3 regions of the Nocardioides sp. NPDC059952 genome follow, and region 1 is predicted to be linked to each of the others. Evidence: riboswitches for the same ligand, from Rfam matches in the RefSeq annotation. Region 1 holds a riboswitch; each other region holds the start of a gene.
What was found. A riboswitch is a leader RNA that binds a small molecule or an ion and turns the genes downstream of it on or off. The one in region 1 is predicted to bind cobalamin.
Positions count from the first base shown of each region.

Region 2: another riboswitch for cobalamin. It lies ahead of ACFV9G_RS29090 (ABC transporter substrate-binding protein); the one in region 1 lies ahead of ACFV9G_RS24345 (CbtB-domain containing protein).
Region 3: another riboswitch for cobalamin. It lies ahead of ACFV9G_RS21325 (VWA domain-containing protein); the one in region 1 lies ahead of ACFV9G_RS24345 (CbtB-domain containing protein).

Region 1 covers NZ_JBHWLY010000072.1:7,111-12,063, forward strand. The annotation lists gene ACFV9G_RS24335 (ABC transporter ATP-binding protein) at 1-762, shown strand, start outside; gene ACFV9G_RS24340 (ABC transporter substrate-binding protein) at 759-1,868, shown strand; cobalamin riboswitch at 1,852-1,986, shown strand; gene ACFV9G_RS24345 (CbtB-domain containing protein) at 2,020-2,235, shown strand; gene ACFV9G_RS24350 (CbtA family protein) at 2,235-3,017, shown strand; gene ACFV9G_RS24355 (ferredoxin) at 3,023-3,712, opposite strand; gene ACFV9G_RS24360 (cobalt-precorrin-6A reductase) at 3,709-4,434, opposite strand; gene ACFV9G_RS24365 (cobyric acid synthase) at 4,431-4,953, opposite strand, start outside.
Region 2 covers NZ_JBHWLY010000121.1:1,449-6,401, reverse strand. The annotation lists gene ACFV9G_RS29100 (sugar ABC transporter ATP-binding protein) at 1-1,486, opposite strand, end outside; gene ACFV9G_RS29095 (NAD(P)H-dependent oxidoreductase) at 1,665-2,363, shown strand; cobalamin riboswitch at 2,387-2,574, shown strand; gene ACFV9G_RS29090 (ABC transporter substrate-binding protein) at 2,628-3,665, shown strand; gene ACFV9G_RS29085 (FecCD family ABC transporter permease) at 3,662-4,807, shown strand; gene ACFV9G_RS29080 (ABC transporter ATP-binding protein) at 4,887-4,953, shown strand, end outside.
Region 3 covers NZ_JBHWLY010000054.1:1,591-6,543, forward strand. The annotation lists gene cobO (cob(I)yrinic acid a,c-diamide adenosyltransferase) at 1-605, opposite strand, end outside; gene ACFV9G_RS21325 (VWA domain-containing protein) at 605-2,713, opposite strand; cobalamin riboswitch at 2,738-2,879, opposite strand; gene cbiE (precorrin-6y C5,15-methyltransferase (decarboxylating) subunit CbiE) at 2,896-4,131, shown strand; gene bluB (5,6-dimethylbenzimidazole synthase) at 4,128-4,745, opposite strand; gene cobM (precorrin-4 C(11)-methyltransferase) at 4,745-4,953, opposite strand, start outside.

The sequences.
Region 1 (4,953 bases):
GACCTCGACGTACCTGCGGGGACCAGCCTCGGGATCGTGGGCGTGAACGGGGTGGGGAAGTCGACGCTGCTGCGCATCCTGGCCGGCGTACTGCGGCCGAGCACGGGGCAGGCCCAGCTCGCCGACGACTCCGGTCGGCTCCAGGAGATCTCCCGGATCGGCTCGCGCGAACGCGCCCGCCGGCTTGCGTACGTCCCCCAGGAGGAGGTCGCCTCGGCCGAGCTGCTCGTCGGCGAGATGGTGGCGCTGGGCCGGGTGCCGCGCACCCGGCCGTGGTCGCGAGGCGGACGGCAGGAGCGCGAGATCGTCCGGGCCGCGCTCGATGCCGTCGGCCTGGCCGACCGTATCGACGACCCCTGCGACCGCCTCTCCGGCGGCGAGCGGCGCCGGGCGGTGCTCGCCCGCGGCCTCGCCCAGGAGAGCCCGGTGATGCTCCTGGACGAGCCCACGAACCATCTCGACGTCGCCTGGCAGCTGCGGCTGCTGCGGACGGTCGCCGACCGGGCCGAGACCCTGGTCGCGACGATCCACGACCTCGACCTGGCGCTGCGTTCCTTCGACCAGCTGGCGGTTCTCGGCCGGCCGCGGGGCAGCGATCCCGACAGCGGCCCGGCGACCGTCGTCGCCCACGGGCCGCCGGCCGAGGTGCTCGACACCATCCGCGTCGATCTCCACTTCGGCGTCGGCTCCGTCCAGGTGCCCCACCCGCACCTGGACCAGCCCCATCTGCTCATCCACCCCCGGAAGGACCACTCGGCATGACCTCTCTCCCGACCATCCCCGTACGTCGCGGCGGCCTCGCCTGCCTGGCCGCGCTGGCACTCGGCTCGACGATCCTCACCTCCTGCGGTGCGGCGGAGAAGACCAGCGTCGGCACCGCGGCCCAGGAGAACGACGGCGCGATCACCGTCGAGAACTGTGGCGAGAAGGTGACCGTCGACGAGCCGGTCACCGAGCTCTACGCGTACGACGGCGGGATCATCTCCATCGCCCTGGCCGTCGGTGCCCGGGAGAACCTCGTCGCGGTCACCGGCATCGCCCGGGACCAGGAGCTGCTCGAGCTGGCCTACCCGAAGGACCGGGTCGGGGAGCTGAAGGTCGTCGGGGACGAACAGCCGACCCTGGAGACCGTCCTGGCGCTCGAGCCGCAGCTGATGTTCGCGGGCTGGAACTACGGCTTCAGCGAGTCACGCAACCTGGTGCCCGAGACCGTGGAGGAGCACGGCATCGAGACCTACCTGCTCAGTGAGTCCTGCCGGCAGGAGGACGGCGACCGCGGCACGATGGAGGCCTGGACGGCGCTGCGTACCGACCTGCTCAACATCGGTGAGCTGACCGGCCACGGCTCGGAGGCGAAGAAGGTCGCGGCCGACATCGACGAGCGCCGCGAGGCCCTGGAGAGCGCGCCTAGCCTTGCGAAGGCGCCGACCGCGTTCCTCTTCGACTCCGGCATCGACGCGATCTTCACCTCCGGCTCCTTCGGCGCTCCGCAGGCCATCTTCGACACCGCCGGGGTGACCAACGCGACCGCCGACGTGGAGGACACCTGGACCGAGGTCGGCTGGGAGCGTCTCGCCGCCGCGGACCCGGACGTCATCTACTTCGTGGACTACCCCGGCCAGTCCTACGAGGAGAAGGTCAAGGTCCTCCAGGCCCACCCGGCCTCGCGCGACCTGACCGCGGTCAAGGAGCAGCGGTTCGTGAACCTGCCGTACGCGATGTGGGTCTCCGGTCCGATCAACATCGACGCCGCCGAGTGGGTCCGCCGCTCGGTCGAGCACTTCGGGCTCGCGCCCGAGTCCGGGATCGAGCCCGAGCTCGACATCACCGAGCTGAGCAGTCTCACCGGCAACGAGTGGCTCCGCTGAGATCCCGCTATAGTGCTGGCAACGGACATGAGGAAGCCGGTGGAACTCCGGCACAGTCGCGCTACTGTGACATCGCTTCGGCGGTGGAGTCAGACCCGATTGTCCGTCCAACCCCAACGAACAGGGACGCATTCATCCCTGAGGAGGACATATGTCGCAGCCTGCTGTGGCGCCCGTCGCCGGCGTCGATCTGCCCACTATCTCGCTTCGTGAGCTTGCCCCCTGGGCGCTCTTCTTCGGCCTGCTCGGTCTCCTGGTGCTCTTCTTCATCAGCGCCGACCAGGGCGCGGTCTCGATCCCGTCCGGCACGCTCATCCACGAGTGGGTCCACGACGGTCGTCACCTGCTCGGCTACCCCTGCCACTGATGAGCCCGCGTGCATTTCTCGTACGCGGCCTGCTAGCTGGACTCCTCGCCGGAGTCGCCACCTTCCTGGTGGCGTACTCCGTCGGTGAGCCGCAGGTCGGTGCTGCCATCGCGCTGGAGGAGGGCGGCGACGGGCACTCGCACTCGCACGCCGCCGAAGGCGATGAGGGTGGCGAGGGTGGCGAGGAGGCCGCCGAGGTCTCCCGCACCAACCAGAGCACCTGGGGGCTGCTGACCGGCACCCTCGCGGTCGGCGTCGCGCTCGGCGGCATCCTCGGGCTGGTCGCCGCCGCGACGCTGGGTCGTCTGGGACGGCTCACGCCGGGACAGTCGACGGCGCTCGTCACCCTGATCGGGTTCGTCGCGGTCGCCCTGGTGCCGTTCCTCAAATATCCGGCGACCCCACCGGCGGTGGGCAGCGGAGACACCATCGGGGTACGCACCGCGGTCTACTTCGCCTTCCAGGCCCTCTCGGTCGTGGCGGCGGTGGTCGTGACGTACGCCGCCGTGCGGCTGCGTGGGCGGTTCGGCACCTACCTCGCCGTGGTCGGCGCGATCGCGGCCTACCTGGTCGTCATGGTCGTCGCCGGGCAGCTGTTCACGACGGTCAACGAGGTCGGGGACTTCCCGGCCGACACGCTGTGGTTCTTCCGTCGGGCCTCGCTGATCACGCTCGCCACGATGTGGGGCGTGCTCGGAGTGGCGCTGACCGGCCTGGTCATTCGTCTCTACGCGGCAGAGCGCGCTGTCGCGGAGCGAAAGGCCCTCGCCGCCAGCCTCTGAGCGGCTCAGCGAGGGAGGCGGTAGGTCTCCACGGGGCGGCCGTCGGCCAGGTGATCACGCACGATCACCCGGGCGGCGGCCGCTTCCACGTTGCCGTACCAGACATCGTCGGGCTGGACGCTGAGCACCGGCGCCTGGTTGCACGGGAACTGGCAGCCGGTGTGGGTGATCAGCAGGTCGTCGTCGCCGAGACCGGCCTCCATCGCACCCAGGATCACCGCCCTGGCGGTCTCCTCCGAGCCCTTCGCGGTGCAGCGCGGACCGCGGCAGATCAGCACCTGACGTACGTGGTCGGGGACCCGCTCCCAGGCGGGCGAGGTGAGCCCGGGCTCGGTGCCGGTGATCGGCCGGGTCTCGGCCAGCGAGTCGGTCAGCGCCTCGGCGAGCTCCTCGCGCGTGGTGGCCAGGCGGGTCGCGATCTGCAACTCGGGGCGGGTGCCGGCGCGCTCGCGCCACCAGTGAGCGGCGATCCGGCGCAGCCAGGAGTGGCCCGGAGCGAGCGGGCCGAGGCTGACCCCGGCCAGGGCGATGGTCCCGGCGCCCTCGTCGGCCAGGCGGGTCAGCTCGCGGGAGAGCGACGGGTCGCCCATCTGCAGAAACGCAAGGCTCGCGTCGAGCTCGCGGGCCCAGGCGAGCAGGTCCTCGCGGCGGTCGACGTCGGTCACCGACATCCCGACGACGACGCGGTGTGTCATCCGAGGCTCCGCACCCAGGAGACCGCCTCGGCGACGTCGTCGACCGTGCGGACGCCGTCCTCTCCGGCCGGGCGGCGGACGACCACGACGCTCACCCCGAGCTCGGCCGCCGCGGCCATCTTCGGCCAGGTGAAGGTGCCGCCGGAGTCCTTGGTGATGAGTACGTCCGTCCCGTGCTCGCGCATCAGCGCGAGCTCGCCCTCGATCTCGTAGGGGCCACGGCTGGTCAGCAGGGTCCAGGCTTCGGGGAGGTCGAGGTCGGGCCGGTCGACCACGCGGGCGAGGGCCTGGTGTCCGGCGAGTGCCGGGACGAACCTGGCGAGCTCCTGGCGTCCGACCGTGATGAACGGACGCTTCCCGAGGCCGGCGGCGAGCGTGGCCGCCTGGTCGTGGGTGTCGACGTAGGCCCAGGACGGGTCCGCCGGCCAGCCGGGACGCTCCAGCCGGAGCAACGGATGCCCGGTCTGCGCGCAGGCGGCCGCCGCGTTGGCCGACATCCCGCGCGCGAACGGATGCGTCGCGTCGATGACCGCGTCGAAGTGGTCGAGGGCCCCCCTCAGGCCCTCGACCCCGCCGAACCCCCCGATCCGCACCTCGCCGACCGGCAGCCGAGGCCTCGCCACCCGCCCGGCCAGCGAGGAGGTCACCTCCACACCCTCCTCGAGCAGCCGCGCCGCCAGGTCCCGCGCCTCCCCGGTCCCGCCCAGGATCAGCAGCCTCATCGGGTCCCCCCGCTGGTCGAGCCGTTGCCGTTGCCCCCGCTGGTCGAGCCGCCGGAGCCGCTAGGCGGAGGCGTGTCGAGACCAACACGGTCCGCTGTCGCGCTCGATGGGACCGTGTTGGTCTCGACACGACGTCGTTCGTCCCTCACGACGTCGGCTCGACCAGCGAGAGCGGAGCCGGCTCGACCAGCGGGAGCGGAGCCGGCTCGACCAGCGGGAGCGGAGTCGGCTCGACCGACGGGGGAGACGGCGAGGTCGAGCAGGGCGTCGATGTCGAGGTGCTTCTCGACGAGGTCGCCGATCAGGTTGAGGCGGCGCTCACGCGCGGCCGGGAAAGAGACGTCGGACGGCTCGCGTCCCAGCGTTGCTTCGAGGAGAGCGCCGCGCAGGGCGTCGCCCTCCAGGCTGCCGTGCCACATCGTGCCGAAGACCTGCCCGGCTCGCGCGCCACCCAGGAACTCCGAGACCCCGTCACCCCGGGTGATTCGGCCGTGGTGGATCTCGTAGCCGCTCGCCCCG
Region 2 (4,953 bases), on a different contig from region 1:
CCGTCGCCGCGCGCATGACGGCCTCGGGGGTCGCCTCCTCGCGGCTCAGCTCGGCCGTCTGGTGGCCCTCGCTGAGAACGATCACCCGGTCGGCCATGCCGAGCACCTCGGGGAGCTCGGAGGAGATCATCAGGATCCCGAGCCCCTCCTGGGCCAGGGACGAGAGCAGCCGGTGGACCTCGGACTTGGTGCCGACGTCGATGCCCCGGGTGGGCTCGTCGATGATCAGCACCTTCGGCCGGGTCGAGAGCCACTTGGCCAGGACGACCTTCTGCTGGTTGCCGCCCGAGAGGGTGCCGGCCAGGGTGTCGAGCGTCGCGGCCTTGACCTCGAGCCGGGCGGCCCAGTCGGCGGCCGAGCGGTTCTCGATACCGCTGCTGATCAGCCCGGTGCGAGCGAGCCGGCCACTCATCGGCAGCGTGATGTTGCGCGAGATCGGTGCGTCCAGGACGAGACCGTGCTGACGACGGTCCTCGGGGACGAACGCCAGACCCATCTCGATCGCCCGCCTCGGGTCACCCGGCGGGACCGGGCGTCCGTCGAGGACGACCTCGCCGCTCTCGTAGGGGTCGACGCCGAAGATCGCCTGCGCGACCTCGCTGCGCCCGGCACCGACGAGGCCCGCCAGGCCGACGATCTCACCTTCGCGGACGGTCAGGCTGATGTCCTGGAACAGTCCCGTGCGGGTGAGGCCCGTGACCTCGAGCAGTGGCTTGCCGACCGTGGCCTCGAGCTTGGGGTAGAGGTCGGAGACCTCGCGTCCCACGAGCCGCTGGACGATCTCGTCCTCGGTGACCTCGGAGATGGGGTCGGTGGAGATGTAGGCGCCGTCGCGCATCACGGTGATCGTGTCGCACAGCGCGAACACCTCGTCGAAGCGGTGCGAGATGAAGACGACGGCGCAGCCCTGGTCGCGCAGCGTGCGCGCCACGGTCATCAGCCGGTCGACCTCGTTGCCCGAGAGGGCAGCGGTCGGCTCGTCCATGATCAAGACCTTGGCGTCGAGCGAGAGCGCCTTGGCGATCTCGATCAGCTGCTGGTCGGCGATGGAGAGGCCTTCGGTCGGCCGGTCGGGCTCGATCGGGACGCCGAGCCGGGCGAAGAGCTCGACGACCTCGGTGCGCATCGCGGCGCGGTCGATCTTGCCCCAGCGGTTGGTCGGCTGGCGCCCCATGAAGATGTTCTCGGTGACGGAGAGGTCGGGGAAGAGGGTCGGCTCCTGGTAGATGACCGCGACCCCGGCCTGCTTGGCGTCGGCGGTGTTGCGGAAGTCGACCTGCTCCCCGGCGAGCAGGTAGTCGCCGGCGTCACGACGGTAGAGCCCGGCGACGATCTTGACCAGGGTCGACTTCCCGGCTCCGTTCTCCCCCACGAGCGCGTGGATGGATCCGGCCTCGACCCGGAGGCTTCCGGACCGGAGGGCGCGTACGGGGCCGAACGACTTGGCCACGTCCCGCAGCTCCAGTGCGGCGGGTGTGTCCGGCATGGGCAGCTCCTCGAATTGAAAGGTTTCAAGCCTGGTTTACGCTAGTGATGGCAATCACATACGTCAACACTCTGAGGCCGCTAATTTGAGCGAGATCCGGACTTTGTCATCAGACCGTGTCGGCGCCGGCCTGTCTCCAGGCGGGAATCCCACCGCGTCAGACGGCGTTCAGAGCCCTATGCACGCACTCTGGGTATGGGCACATCCGCACTCGGCATCACTCAACGGACGGCTGCGTGAGGTCGGCATGAACGCCCTCGGCGCGGACGGCTGGAGCGTCGATGAGATCGACCTCTATCGAGAAGGTTTCAATCCACTTCTGGTGGAGCGCGGCGAGGCTGACGTACGCCACCACCAGGACCGGCTGCGGGAGGCCGATCTGCTGGTCGTGCAGTTCCCGCTGTGGTGGTATTCGGTGCCGGCCATCCTCAAGGGCTGGATCGACCGCGTCTTCGAGTCGGGGTTCGCCTTCGACGTACCGGATCCGGAGACCGGCAAGCCGCTCAAGTACGGTAAGGGCGGCCTGGTCGGCAAGCGCGCGCTGACCGTCGTCACCGCCGGCGACCGGGCCGCGACCCTCGGTCCGCGTGGGATCAGCGGCGACATCGAGGACGTCCTGTGGCCCCTGCTGCACGGCACGTTCTGGTACACCGGGATGGACCCGCTGCGGCCGCACCTGATCACCGACGCCGACACCATGAACCCGCAGCTCATGGCTCGGATCGAGGCCGACCTGACCGTACGTCTCGAGGGCGTGATGAGGGAGCCGCGGATCGACTACCGGCCGATGGCCGAGGAGCACTACGACCACACGATCAGGCTCCACGACTCGGTCGCGCCCGGGGAGGACGGGCTGAGCGCCCATCGCGAGGGCTGAGGCCCCGCGCGGGCGGAGTCGCCTGCTACGGTCTTCTGGCCAGCCGCTCGGGACGTAGTCCCGGCACGGGAACCCGGTGAGAGTCCGGGACTGACGCGCAGCGGTGTGGGTGACGGACGGGACACTGTGCCACTGGGCCCTCGGGCCTGGGAAGGCGTCTCGCGCCGGTCGATCCCGAGTCCGAAGACCTGCTGGCCCTGCAGCACACCGCTGCCGGTCAGCACGGGCGACGCGCACCAGCCCGCGACCCGCTCGAGGACCGACGTGCACCCCTCCCGCACCATCCGAACTCTCACCGCGAGCACCGTTCTGGTGCTCGGCTCGACGCTGGCCGGCTGCGCCGCCGACCAGCCCTCCGGGACACAGCAGGCGGCCGCCGGCACCGCCGGCTTCCCGATCACCCTGACCAACTGCGGCCGCGAGATGACCCTCGATGCACCTCCCGAGCGTGTCGTCTCGCTCAACCAGGGCTCCACGGAGATCCTGCTCTCGCTCGGCCTGGCCGACCGTGTCGTCGGCTCCGCGACCTGGACCGACCCGGTGCTCGACTCGCTGGCCGCGGCCAACGAGGACGTGCCTCGGCTGGCCGAGAACGCGCCCTCCTACGAGCGCGTCCTGGAGACCGAGCCGGACTTCGTCACGGCCTCCTTCGCCAGCACTCTGGGCGAGGGCGGGGTGACCACACCCGAGAACCTGGAGAAGCTCGGCGTGGGCTCCTACCTCTCCCCCGCCGAGTGCCTCAAGGACAACGAGGGCGACGACGACGGCACCCGCCACGACGCCCTCGAGATCGAGACCATCCTCGGCGAGATCACCGACCTGGCGCGGATCTTCGGCGTCCCCGAGCGGGGCGAGGAGCTCGTCGCCGACCTGTCCCGGCGGCTCGAGAACGCCGAGAGCGAGGCACCGGCCGGAGACGTCAGCGCGATGTACTGGTTCGCCAACTCGGAGTCGCCCTACCTGGCCGGCTGCTGCGGCGGCCCCGGGATCATCGGGCGCACCCTCGGCGTGGAGAACGTCTTCGACGACACCACCGACGAATGGCCGCAGATCAACTGGGAGACCGTCGCCGAGCGCAACCCCGACGTCATCGTCCTCGGCGACCTGACCCGCAAGAGCCAGACCGCCGAGACCGCCCGCGCGAAGATCGACTACCTGAAGACCAACCCGGTCACGTCGCAGATGGAGGCGGTGAAGAACGACCGCTTCGTGACTCTCTCCGGCGCCGAGCTCAACCCGTCGATCCGCACCGTCTACGCCGTCGAGAACGTCGCCGAGCAGCTCGCCGACCTCGGCCTATGAGACTGCGTACGCCGGGCTCCGATCAGCCGAAGCGTCACCCCGGTCGGCCGACTTGGCACGGCGATGACGTCTCGGCCGACGTACGTGACATCTCGACCGACGCGGGCGACGTCTCGGCCGACGGACGTGACGCCTCGGCGATCGGGGTCACCGGCGTCCTGCTGGTCGCGCCCTTGGTGGTGCTGGCCTCGGTCGCGGGGGCGATCACCGTCGGGCCATCCGACCTGAGCGTCACCGACGTCTACCGGGTCGTGGCTGACCGGGTCGGCCTCGGCTCTTCCGGCCTCACCCTGCTCCAGCAGAGCATCGTGTGGGACCTGCGGCTGCCACGTACGCTGCTGGCGGGGATATGCGGAGCGGGACTGGCGATCTGCGGGGTGATCCTGCAGTCGCTGCTGCGCAACCCGCTCGCCGACCCGTTCGTGCTCGGCATCTCCTCAGGAGCCTCGACCGGCGCGGTCTCGATCGTCGTGCTGGGCGTCGGATCGGGCGCGATCGGGCTCTCCACCGGGGCGTTCGCGGGAGCGCTCGTCTCGTTCGCACTCGTGCTGCTGCTGGCCTCGCTCGCCGGCGGCACCACCGACCGGCTGGTCCTGGCCGGCATCGCCGCCACCCAGCTCTTCTCGGCGCTCACCTCGTTCATCGTGTTCACCGCGGCCGACGCCGAGCAGACGCGCGGGGTGCTGTTCTGGCTGCTCGGGTCGCTCTCCTCGGCGAGCTGGACCGACGTCCTGGTCTGCGGGGTGATCGTGCTCGGCGGGCTGCTCTGCTGCGTCGCGGGCGCCGGCTGGCTGGACGCGTTCGCCTTCGGCAACGACGCGGCGGCCTCCCTCGGAGTCGACGTCGGCCGGATCCGGGCGGTGCTCCTGGTGCTGACGGCGCTGATGACGGCCGTCATCGTGTCCACCTCGGGCGCGATCGGCTTCGTCGGGCTGGTGCTGCCGCACCTGGCACGCGCACTGGTCGGCCCCGGACACCGGCTGCTGCTCCCGGCGACCGCGCTGCTCGGCGCGATCTTCCTGATCTGGGTCGACACCGCGGCCCGGACCGTGATCGACCCCGAGGAGCTCCCGGTCGGGGTGGCGACCGCGCTGGTCGGGGTGCCCGCCTTCGCCCTGGTGCTGATGAGGGCCCGCCGATGAGCGAGCGTCAGCGAGCGACCCGTCAGCCTGTCATCGGGTCGCGTCCGTATTCTGGCGCTTGCGCTACGGAGGCGGCCCGATGACGGCGCTCGAGGCAGGGCGGGTCCGATGGGCTCCCCGTGGGCGCCTCGTCGTCGACGACGTCT
Region 3 (4,953 bases), on a different contig from region 1:
ATGCCCCGCTGGCCCTTCTGGCCGGCGTCCATCGGGTGCTTGATCTTGGTCATCTCGGTGACCAGGTCCGCCACCTCGAGCACGGCGGGGTCGGCATCGCGGCCGGTGATCACGACGTGCTGGCGCCCCGGCCGCTCGGAGAGCACGGAGGCGACCTCGGCGGCGTCGACCCAGCCCCACTTGATCGGGTAGGTGAACTCGTCGAGGACCAGCAGGTCGTACGTCTCCGCGGCCAGGCACCGCTTGATCTCGGCCCAGCCCTCGGCGGCGGCCGCGGCGTGGTCCTCGGCCTCCCCCTGCTTGCGCGACCAGGACCAGCCGGAGCCCATCTTGTGCCAGTCGACCGGCCCACCCTCGCCGGTCTCCTCGTGCAGCTTCCCGAGGCGCTCGAGCACGGTCTGCTCGCCGATGCGCCACTTGGCCGACTTCACGAACTGGAAGACCCCGATCCGCCAGCCCTGGTTCCAGCCGCGCAGCGCGAGCCCGAAGGCGGCGGTCGACTTCCCCTTGCCCGGCCCGGTGTGGACCATCACCAGCGGCCGGTTGCGGCGCTGGCGGGTGGTGAGCCCGTCGTCGGGTACGTTCAGCGGCTGTCCCTTGGGCATCAGGCTGCTCCCTTCCCGCTGGTGGTGTAGCCGTGCACCGCGGAGGTCAGCGCCTCGGCGCTCACCTCGGCGACCGGCACGTGCTCGGCGCCCAGGTGCTCGGCCAACTGGCGGGCCAGCCCGAGCCGCATCGGCCCGCTCTCGGAGTCGATGACGACGGTCGTGACACCCAGGCTGGCGACGTACGCGGCGGCCTGCTGCGATCGCCTGACGGCGTCCTTGCCGTGGGCCTGCGCAGTTTTTTGGGACGAGTTCGCGCGGCCGTCGGTGACGACCACCAGCAACGGCCGCAGATCGGGGTCGCGCAGGTGCTCGCGCTGGAGCACGCGGGCGGCCTCGAGGAGGCCTTCGGCCAGCGGCGTACGTCCTCCGGCGGGGATCTCGTCGAGACGGACCGCCGCGAGGTCGACCGAGCTCGTCGGCGGCAGCACCAGCTCGGCGCCCTCGCCGCGGAACGTGATCATCCCGACCTTGTCGCGGCGCCGGTAGGCGTCCAGCAGCAGCGAGAGGACCGCGGCCTTGACCTGCGCCATCCGCTTGCGCGCGGCCATCGAGCCGGAGGCGTCCACGCAGAAGAGCACCAGGTTGGCCTCGCGGCCCTCGCGAATCGCGGTCCGCAGGTCCTCGGAGCGCAGCTCGACCTTGGCCGAGGTGCGCGAGCGGACCGCCTGCTTGCCTGCTGCCGCCTTGAGCGTCTCGACGAGGTGGAGTGATCCGCGGGTGCTGACGCTGGCGCCGATCCGGCGGCCGCTGCTGCCGATCGCCTTGCTCCGGCCGCCGGTGCGGCCCGTACCCAGGCCGGTCACGGTCAGGAGGCGGGGGCGGTAGGCCGGGGCTGCGGCGGTGACGGACTCGCCTGCGGGAGCGGAGGGAGTCTGTGGCTGGCCGGGTGCGTCATCGGCTGTGTTGGTTTCGACACCGCTCGCTTCGCTCGCGGGCTCAACCGACGGTGGCTGATCGGTCGAGCCGTCCCCATCGCTGGTCGAGCCGCCGGAGCCGCTAGGCGGAGGCGTGTCGAGACCAACAGAATCGTCAGCGCCACCTTCATTCGAGTCCCCGCCCTCCGGCGGCTCGGGCGGCAGCTCGTCGTCGCCGAGGATGCGGTCGAGCAGGTCCTCGTCCAGCCCAGGAGCGTCGAACGGGTTGCGCCGGCGCCGGTGCGGCAAGGCGAGCAGGGCGGCGCGGCGGATGTCGGCGCGGGTGACCTCGGAGCGCCCGGCCCAGGCCGCGTGTGCGACCGCGGTGCGGGCGGTGACGATGTCGGCGCGCAGCCCGTCGACCTCGAACGCCGCGCAGATCTCGGCGATCTTGAGCAGCCCCGGTGCGGTGAGCCGGACCTTCCCGACGAGGGCACGCGCGGTGGAGACCCGAGCAGTCAGGTCGCGCTCGGCGGCCAGATAGCGCTCGACGAACCCGGGCGCGTCCAGGTCGAAGGCCATCCGACGGCGTACGACCTCCGCCCGAAGGGAAGGATCCCGGGGGGCGGCGACCTCGACGGTGAGCCCGAAGCGGTCCAGCAGCTGCGGGCGCAGCTCGCCCTCCTCGGGGTTCATGGTGCCGATCAGTACGAACCGGGCGGCGTGCTCGACCGAGACGCCGTCCCGCTCGACGCTGACCCGGCCCATCGCCGCCGCGTCCAGCAGCAGGTCGACGAGGTGGTCGTGGAGCAGGTTGACCTCGTCGACGTAGAGCAGGCCGCGGTGTGCCCGCGCGAGCAGCCCCGGCTCGAACTCGACCGCGCCGCGCGACAGCGCGCTCTCCAGATGGAGCGAGCCGACGACGCGGTCCTCGGTGGCCCCGACCGGGAGCTCGACCAGCCGCACCGGCCGGCTCTCCACGACGGCGGCGGACCCGAAGGGACCGTCCGGCGACTCCGCGGAGGGGTCGGCGGGGTCGATCGAGAACCTGTCCCCGGCGTAGACCGAGATCGAGGGCAGCACGGCCGCCAGACCGCGTACGGCCGTCGACTTCGCGGTCCCCTTCTCGCCACGGACCAGTACCCCGCCGATCTCCGGGGAGATGGTGGTCAGCACGAGCGCGAGGCCCATGTCGTCGAGGTCGTCCGCCTGGCAGCCGAGGACGGCAGAAAATGGGTAGTGCACCGGCATGAGAGGCTCCCGCTCCCTATCGCGTTGGATGGATGGACGCGAGGCCGGTCTTCGGACTTGTCGAGTCCCCGTGAGGGGGCTCGATTCACCGCAGCGGGCCTGTGCCGGAATCTCACCGGCTTCCCAGATTCTCCCCAGTCGGGGCACCTCGCGCCTGTGCGGTCACTGTAGCGTCTGGCCTCATGATCGTCGTGGTGGGCATCGGTGCCGGAGGTTGGGACGAGATCCCCGTACGTCACCAGCAGCTGATCCGGGAGTCCGCCGTCCTCCTCGGCGGCAAGCGTCATCTCGACCTCGTCCCGGACGTCCCCGGCCAGCGGCGCGAGCCCTGGCCCTCCCCGCTGCGCGAGGGCCTCCCGGCGCTGCTCGACGGCATCGGGGACGCGGTCGCCCTGGCTTCGGGTGACCCGCTGGTCTCTGGCATCGGCACGACGCTGATCACGCTCCTCGGCCGGGAGAACGTACGCATCGAGCCGGCCGTCTCCTCCGTCGCCCTCGCCCGCGCCCGGATGGGCTGGGCGGCCGAGACGTGCGTGGTCGTCAGCCTCGTCGGCCGCGACGTGTCGCTGGTCGCGCGCGAGCTCGCTCCCGGCCGCCGGATCCTGGCCCTCTCCGCCGACGAGGCGACCCCCGCCTCGGTCGCGATCCTCCTGGCCAAAGCCGGTTTCGGGGCCTCCACCATGACCGTGCTGGGAGAGCTGGGAGCGGACACGGAGAGCGCCCGGACCGCGACCGCCTCGACCTGGACGGGCGAGTCACCCCGGCTCAACATCGTGGCGATCGAGTGCGCCGGGGCATCCCTCTACGGCTGGTCCACCGGCCTCCCCGACGAAGCCTTCGAGAACGACGGCCAGCTGACCAAGCGGGACCTGCGGGCCTCGGCCCTGGCCCGCCTGGCGCCGGCTCCTGGGGAGCACCTGTGGGACGTGGGTGCCGGTGCCGGCTCGGTCGGGATCGAGTGGATGCGGGCGCATCCGACCTGCACCACGACCGCGATCGAAGGCAGCTCCGAGCGGGCGGCCAGGATCGCCCGCAACGCCGCCCGGCTCGGGGTTCCGGGACTGAGCGTGGTCGAGGGCCGTGCACCCGATGCCCTGGCCGGCCTCCCTGCCCCGGATGCGATCTTCATCGGCGGCGGCGCGACCCGCCCCGGCGTGCTCGACACCTGCCTCGCCGCCCTGCGCCCCGGCGGGCGCCTGGTGGTCCACGGCGTCACCCTGGAGACCGAGCAGCTCCTGGCGCGACAGCACGCCGAGCTGGGCGGCGAGCTGACCCGGATCTCGGTGGAGTCCGTCGACGCGATCGGCACCTTCCGCGGCTGGGCACCCCAGCGCACGGTCGTGCATTGGTCCTACAGCGCGCGTCAGCACTCGCGAGGTGTCGATCCGGTCAGTGGCCCGGAGATACTGACGGACTAGCCGAACTTCTCCTCGTGGACCACCGTCGAGAGCGGCGAGCGGTGGCGCCAGCCGAAGCGCTCCAGGTCGGGGACGTCGGGGAGGTCGGCGACGGGCCCGACGCAGAGCCAGGCGACGGGACGTACGCCCTCGGGCATGCCGACCAGGTCCCGCAGGAACTCCTCACGGTAGAAGCTGACCCAGCCGACGCCGAGTCCTTCGGCTGTGGCCGCGAGCCAGAGGTTCTGGATGGCGCAGACGACTGAGTAGAGGCCGGCGTCGGCGATGGCGTGGCGGCCGAGGACGTTGGGGCCGCCGCGGGTCGGGTCGTAGCCGACCACGATGCCCAGCCCGGACTCGCGGATGCCCTCGATCTTGATCCGGGAGAAGGTCTCGGCCCGCTCGCCGGCCAGGGTCGCGGCGAAGGTGTCGCGCTCGGTCGCGACGTGGGCGTGGAAGCGCTCGAGGCGGTCGGCGTCGCGTACGAGCACGAAGTCCCAGGGCTGCGACATGCCGACGCTCGGGGCGGCGTGGGCTGCGGAGAGGAGCCGCTCCAGAACGTCCGGAGCGACCGGCTCGCCGGTGAACTCCGCGCGCGTGTCCCGGCGGCGGTTGATGGCGTCGTAGAGGTCCATCAGGCACGCGCCTCCAGGTTTCGCGGGCGGGCCGCGTCGTAGAGGAACGACTCGCCCCCGTCGCGGGCCAGCGCGGGCCCGGCGAGGATCACAGCGGCCTGTCGCAGGCCGGCCTCCTCGACGGCGTCGCCGATCGTGGAGACCGTCCCGCGCAGGACCAGCTCGTCGGGCTGGCTGGCACGGTAGACGACCACGACCGGGCACTCGG